2 regions of the Caldibacillus sp. 210928-DFI.2.18 genome follow, and region 1 is predicted to be linked to the other one. Evidence: predicted binding sites of a transcription regulator. Region 1 holds the regulator's gene; the other holds the start of a gene.
What was found. The regulator Rex, encoded in region 1, represses fermentation and respiration genes when NADH is low (regulators of the CRP and FNR family bind a similar motif). The targets are predictions, from matches to a motif close to TTGTGAAATATTTCACAA.

Region 1 (3,755 bases):
TAAATGGATAAAATAAACAATGGAAAATTCTTATCTTTTAAACAGCAAGCCCTTCTTCTTCCTTCATTTTTTTCCGATACACCAGCTTCGAAATCCAAATACTAACTTCATAAAGCAATATTAATGGTAAAGTGACCATCATATGCGAGAGAATATCCGGCGGTGTAATCAGTGCCGCGATGACTAGCAAGATAAAGTACGCATATTTTCGCACCCTAGACAAAAAGTCAGGTGTAATTATTCCAAGCCTTGTTAAAAATAATATAATCACCGGCAATTGGAATAACAAACCAAAAGGCAACGTAATTTGTAACAAAAAATGGAAATATTCATTGATCCCAATGACTTGATTGATTTCCATTCGGTCCCCTAACTGTTTCATAAAGCGAACAATAAACGGAAATAATACAAAATATGAAAACGAAATACCTGATAAAAACAAAAATACCGAAACAGGTATATAGGCTAAGGTTATTTTTTTTTCCTTTTCATATAAACCCGGTGAAATAAAAGCCCATAACTGATACAAAACAAAAGGTGAAGTTATTACACAAGCAATGATAAAAGCGATTTGCATATAAATCTTTAGCGGGTCAGTTAAGCGGAAGGCGTTCAGTTCCAAACTGGCCGCTTCATCAGTTTGTTGCAAATATATGATCAACGGCTCTGCCAAAAAAAACGAACCGATCATTGCCAAAAGAAAGAAGACAACGATAAAAACCAACCGTCTCCTTAATTCAACGAAATGCTCAATTACAGTCAATTCGTTTTTCTCCATCTCTTCTCTCCCTACTTGCCTTCTTGATCTTTTCTCTTCCCATTATTTTCATCAGCAAGACCCTTTGTGGCATTTTTAAATTCCCTTAGTGTATCTCCTGCCGCACGACCGAGTTGCGGTAACTTTTTCGGACCAAAAATTAATAATGCCATGATTAATATGAGAATTAAACTACCCGGACCGATTGTCATGTTTCTCCCTCTCCCCCAGCAACCTCATTCAAATTCATTCATTGTCACCCAAAAAAGATTTTACAAAAACTTTTTTCCTATCATATCGTATGAATCATAATTATTGCAATACAAAATATGGTGTTGTTTTGAAGATAAATTTTTAGTGTTACCTACCATTTCCCTACTTTAAAAAATTAATCTCCAACCACTACTTCCTCATTTGAGTAATGTTTAATTAAATAAACAAAAGATTGTAATTCAACAGCTAAATCAATATGGTGAACACGAATATTTGACGGAACAGTTAATCGAGCTGGCGTGAAATTTAAAATTCCTTTTATTCCTGTTTTTGCTAAACGATCAGTAACCAATTGGGCAACAGGAGCCGGGACGGTCAGAATAACAACCTGAATCTCTTCAGTTGACAATATTTGTTCCAGTGAATCCATTGGGTAAACAGTAATATCACCAAATTTTTGATCGACCTTTTCTTGGTTTGCATCAAAGGCACAGACAATTTTAGTATTATTGTTTTTAGTGAAATTATATTTTAGTAGAGCTGTACCTAAATTACCTACACCGATTAAGGCTACCTTTGTTATTTCATCCTGGTTCAATATTTTTCTGAAAAAGGATAACAAATACTGAACATTATATCCATACCCTTTTTTACCTAACGCGCCGAAATAAGAAAAATCCCTTCTAATCGTTGCCGAATCGACCTTAACCGCTTCACTTAACTCAGCAGAAGAAACTCTTTGTTTTCCTGACTGGTACAAATTTTGAATAAAACGATAATATAATGGCAATCTCTTAGCGGTGGCTTTAGGAATTTTTAGCTGATCTGTTTCCATGTCAAAATCCTCCAATGCTGAAAAATTATTATTTTTCTATTATAATATCTTTCATTGCCCTATAGAAGTAATTCTTTTATAAGGCATACAAAGCACACTGTGAACGCTTACATTACAAATAAACATGTACACTTCCTCAATTCTTATTTTTGTTAACATATTCACCTACTATGATACACTATTTTTTTTCATCTGTCTTGTAGGTAGTTTCATTTAATCTCCATTTGCCATTTTTCCTCCCCTTCATGTACTATTTTTATATAGACTTGTTGACATGACATTTACAGGATCTCCTTTAAATGTCGGAAATGATGGATCGAAAAGCGACTGGATATGTTATGGTAGAGGAAGGAATCGATTATTTTGTAATCAAAAACAGCATGTTCCCATTCGCTTCACTCTGAAAATAATTAGTCAGTCATTCATTCTTTTAAAAGGCAAACAGAGTCAAAGCTGTTATATTTCCAGGTAAAGGACCATTTTTATTGTGAAATGTTGAGGTGCAAATCATGATTTTACTACAAGTAAATCAACTAAATAAATATTACGGGGCAGATCTTGTCCTTTCGAATATTAAATTAGAAATTCATACAAGAGACCGAATTGCCCTTGTTGGTAGAAACGGATCAGGCAAATCAACCTTGCTGAAAATAATTGCCGGTGAACTTGCTTATGACTCCGGAGAAATTATTAAGCCAAAAGAAGTAACAATTGGCTTTTTAGATCAACATACCGGTCTCGTTTCAGACAGAACTATCTGGGATGAAATGCTGACTGTCTTTGAAGATTTACGTAGCATGGAAAAAAGGTTACGTAATCTTGAGCAGGAAATGGCAAAGGAAGAAACTTATACAGATGAAGGCAAATACAAGCAAATTTTGTCCGAATATGATTATTTACAGCATGAATTTAAAGAACTGGGCGGATATCAATATGAAGCAGATATTCGTTCCGTATTACACGGGCTTAATTTTTCCACTTTCAATTATCAAGAGACAAAAATATCCAATTTAAGCGGCGGACAAAAAACTCGCCTGGCTTTAGGAAAATTGCTCTTATCAAAGCCGGACATTTTAATTTTGGACGAGCCGACGAACCACCTAGATATCGATACATTGACATGGTTAGAACAATATTTGCAATCTTATGATGGAGCCATTCTTATTGTTTCCCATGATCGCTATTTTCTTGATAAGCTTGTAAACCAAGTTTATGAATGCGCTCAGACTACTTTAACAAAATATGTCGGTAACTACAGTCAATACTTAGTCCAAAAAGCAGAGAATTATGAACGTGACTTGAAAATGTATGAAAAACAACAAGATGAGATAGCAAGAATGAAAGAATTTATTGCCAAGAATCTGACCCGTGCATCAACAACAAAACGGGCACAAAGCAGGCGTAAAGCACTGGAACGAATGCAAATGATTGATAAACCGCACAGAGACGATAAATCTGCTAATTTTTCCTTTCAAATTGAGCGGCAAAGTGGCAATGAAGTTCTTAATGTGGTTGATTTGGCCATTGGTTATGGAGCCAATCAAATATCAAAAAATATCCACTTTCGAATTCAAAGAGGAGATAGCATTGCGTTGCTTGGCCCAAATGGTGTCGGCAAATCTACTCTACTGAAGACAATTGTCGGCCAACTCCAGGCTCTTTCCGGAAACATCCATTTTGGAGCGAATGTAACCATTGCTTACTATGATCAAGAACAAGCAAACTTAACATCAAATAAGCGAGTATTAAATGAACTTTGGGATGAATATCCGACAAAAACGGAAAAAGAAATCCGAACCATTCTTGGCAATTTTTTGTTCTCCGGTGATGATGTTTTAAAAACAGTCTCAACTTTGAGCGGTGGTGAAAAAGCAAGGTTGTCATTGGCTAAACTAATGATGTTAAATGCAAATTTTTTAATTTTAGATGAACCAACAAATCATCTCGATT
Region 2 (3,755 bases), on a different contig from region 1:
GCATTCCGGTAAGTGTGATGTTTACGAATCTTTCTCATCACTTCTTTAACAATCCATACAGCAATTTGGTCAACGCGATCATCGTTGTTCCCATATTTAGGGAAGTCGCCTTCGATTTCATAATCAACTACAAGCCCATTTTCGTCACGGATCGTTTTTACTTTTGCATATTTAATTGCACTTAACGAGTCAGCACAGACAGAGAGTCCGGCAATCCCGCAAGCCATTGTCCGTAAAATATCACGATCATGTAAGGCCATTTCTAAACGTTCATAACTGTATTTGTCATGCATGTAGTGAATAACGTTTAATGTATTTACATAAAGCTCACATAACCAGTCAAGCATGGCATCGAATTTATCCATTACTTCATCATAATCCAGATATTCAGAAGTGATTGGCGCAAATTTCGGTCCAACTTGAGTTTTTATACGTTCATCGACACCGCCGTTGATTGCATAAAGAAGAGCTTTTGCAACGTTCACGCGGGCACCGAAGAATTGCATTTGTTTACCGATTCTCATTGCAGATACACAGCAGGCGATACCGTAGTCGTCACCGTAAATTTCACGCATCATATCATCGTTTTCATATTGAATGGCACTCGATTTAATCGACATTTTTGCTGCATATTTCTTGAAGTTTTCCGGTAATTTTGTTGACCAAAGAATCGTTAAGTTCGGTTCCGGAGCCGGTCCTAAGTTATCCAAAGTGTGCAAGTAACGGAATGAAGTTTTTGTTACCATTGGACGACCGTCAAGCGCAATACCGCCGATGGATTCAGTTACCCAAGTCGGGTCACCGGAATATAATTCATTGTATTCAGGTGTACGAGCAAATTTTACAAGACGCAATTTCATGATAAAATGGTCAATTAATTCTTGAGCTTCTTTTTCGGTTAATGTACCATTTTTTATGTCTCTTTCAATGTAAATATCTAAGAAAGTGGAAGTACGACCAAGGCTCATTGCTGCACCGTTTTGTTCTTTAATGGCCGCAAGATAAGCAAAATATAACCATTGAATCGCTTCTTTTGCATTGGTAGCCGGTTTACTGATATCATAACCGTAAGCTAATGCCATTTGTTTTAATTCTTTTAAAGCACGAATTTGTTCTGAGTATTCTTCCCGTTCACGAATAACATCGTCAGTCATTGTACGGTCGCCGATATAATTTAATTCGTTTTGTTTTTGTTCAATTAGGAAATCGACACCGTATAAGGCAACGCGACGATAGTCACCGATAATCCGACCACGGCCATATGCATCTGGAAGACCAGTAATAACTCCGGCATGACGGGCAGCTCTCATTTCCGGCGTGTACGCATCGAATACACCTTGGTTATGAGTTTTCCGCCAGTCAGTGAAAATATGTTCAATTTCTTTGTCAAGTTCAAAACCGTATGCTTCCAATGCTTGTTTTGCCATGCGGATACCGCCAAATGGCATTAACGAACGTTTGAAAGGTTTGTCAGTTTGGAAACCGACGATTTGTTCAAGGTCTTTATTTAAATACCCTGGACCATGAGATGTAATAGTCGATACAACTTTCGTATCAGCGTCTAATACACCGCCAGCTTCCCGTTCTTTTTTCGATAATTCCATAACTTGATCCCAAAGTTGTTTTGTTGATTCAGTCGGACCTTCCAAGAAACTTTCATCACCGGTGTAAGGAGTAAAGTTTTTAATAATGAAATCACGCACGTCAACTTCTTCTTGCCATTTACCAGGTTTAAAGCCTTCCCAATATTGAGTCATTTCTCATGCCTCCTAAAATTATATTAATATAATTTGTTCACTATTTCACATGTTTGTTTAAAAAAAATATATAACAGGTAAAATGTTGTTACTGATACAGTTTTGAAATCTTTTTGTAGTGAACAATCTTTCTATGAATATAATAGCACTTTCATAACTAATTTCAAAGCAAATTTTTTTACAAAAATGTGATAAAAGTTAGTTCTACACTGATTTTCACATAAAATTCACATTTACTAAGAAAACCCTGAAAAAATGATAGAATATATGTTTGTATTATATATTTAAAATAAGATAGCGCTGAACTGTATTACTAAAATTTATTAATAATTTCTGAACTTGTCTCATAGAAATATAATATCATATATGTTATTCGGTAATCGAAACAAAGTGATGGGGGTTTTCTTCATCCCCTCTGATGTTAGTTATGGTTAGTTACCAATCGGACCTTAACGGGTAGTTCATTCCCCATAAATTTTCTCGTAAACTCCTAATCTTGAGGCGGGGTCTTACTGCCTGTTAAAGTGGCTAATATCATGCAGAGAAAATCAATTGAGACACAAAGGAGTTATTTATGAGCAATTTTTTTAAAGGAACCATTTTATTGGCAGCAACAGCTTTTATAAGTGAGTGTATTGAATTTTTAATTAATTTAACGATAACAAAAGAATTAGGTGAATATGGTGTGGGTCAATACATGACAATTATTCCATTAATTGGACTTGTCATGATCATTGCAAGCATGGAGTTGCCAATTTCCATTTCAAAATTTATCGCTGAAAAGGAAGAACTTTATCATTTGACCATGTTAAAATATGCTATGAAACTGACAATAATTTTCATTTCAATTTTATTAACGGTTTCAATACTAATTTTTATGATTTTCCCGATTTTTAGTGAGATCCACCCGCTGATTCGCTGGGTTATTTTGCTATTAGTCCCGATTGTATCGATTTCTTCCATTGCCCGGGGTTATTTTGTCGGTATTCAAAAAATGGGACAAGTTGCTGTTTCGAATTTGCTGAAAAGGAGTACACAACTTTTTATCCTTGTATTTATTTATCAAATGTTTGATTTTCAGCTTGAAGTTGCTATTTTGATTGCGTTATTTTCATTAATTGGCGGTGAGCTGCTTGTTTTTATTTATTTGATCAGTGCTTATGTTTTGCAGCTAAGGTATTTAAAAAACCGACCAGTCGTAAATATCCCTAAGAGTCAACTGGCGAAAAGTTTAATGGAAGTTTCCGTGCCAACAACTGCCATGAGAATATTCCATTCTTTGACCCATGCCATCCAACCGTTCTTGATTAAGTATACTTTAGTTGCTGCCGGTTTATCAATGGGAGAAGCGACGGAAAATTTTGGGTTAATTTCAGGTGTTGCGATGACGATCGGCTTTTTTCCGGCCTTTATTGCCCATTCATTAATGACTGTTTTAATCCCGAATGTTTCACAAGCATTTGCCAGTCACAACCATGAACAATTGCTGCAATTGTTGAAGCGTGTTATTTTATTGACTTCTTTATATGGGATTCCTGTCACTATAGGCTTCTACTATTTTGCCGATGAGTTAACGGGAATATTTGTGAATTCAGCAACAGCATCCTATTTTTTTCAGCTAATGTTGCCTTATTTTTTTCTTCATTATTATACCATTCCATTTCAAGCGTTTTTGATTGGAATGAACTTGGTTAAAGATGCATTTTTACATAATATATGGACGACGATTATTTCTTTTTTGATGATTTATTTTCTTGGTTCAAATGAGCATTTTGTCATGGATGGGATCATCGTCGGAATGAATATGGGAGCGGTTCTTTTAATGTTGTTGCATTATTTTACGATTTGCAAAAAAATTGGTATATCACCTTTGTCACTAAGAAAAGGGGAGATGTTCATTCCACATTGAGGGATAGGTAGCATTTTCCCTTTATTTATCGTATAGAAACACTGGTTAAATTTTATTATCTCGCTCCACAAGGATATGAAAGCTGTATT

Region 2: a site for Rex is predicted at 1,791-1,808, ahead of pflB (formate C-acetyltransferase). Genes of this name have one in related genera too.

The regions. Positions count from the first base shown of each region.
Region 1 is NZ_JAJCHL010000019.1:37,039-40,793, forward strand. It holds gene tatC (twin-arginine translocase subunit TatC) at 38-778, opposite strand; gene tatA (twin-arginine translocase TatA/TatE family subunit) at 790-969, opposite strand; gene LIZ98_RS06265 (redox-sensing transcriptional repressor Rex) at 1,146-1,805, opposite strand; gene LIZ98_RS06270 (ABC-F family ATP-binding cassette domain-containing protein) at 2,315-3,755, shown strand, end outside.
Region 2 is NZ_JAJCHL010000077.1:1,445-5,199, reverse strand. It holds gene pflB (formate C-acetyltransferase) at 1-1,757, opposite strand, end outside; gene LIZ98_RS13710 (oligosaccharide flippase family protein) at 2,332-3,666, shown strand.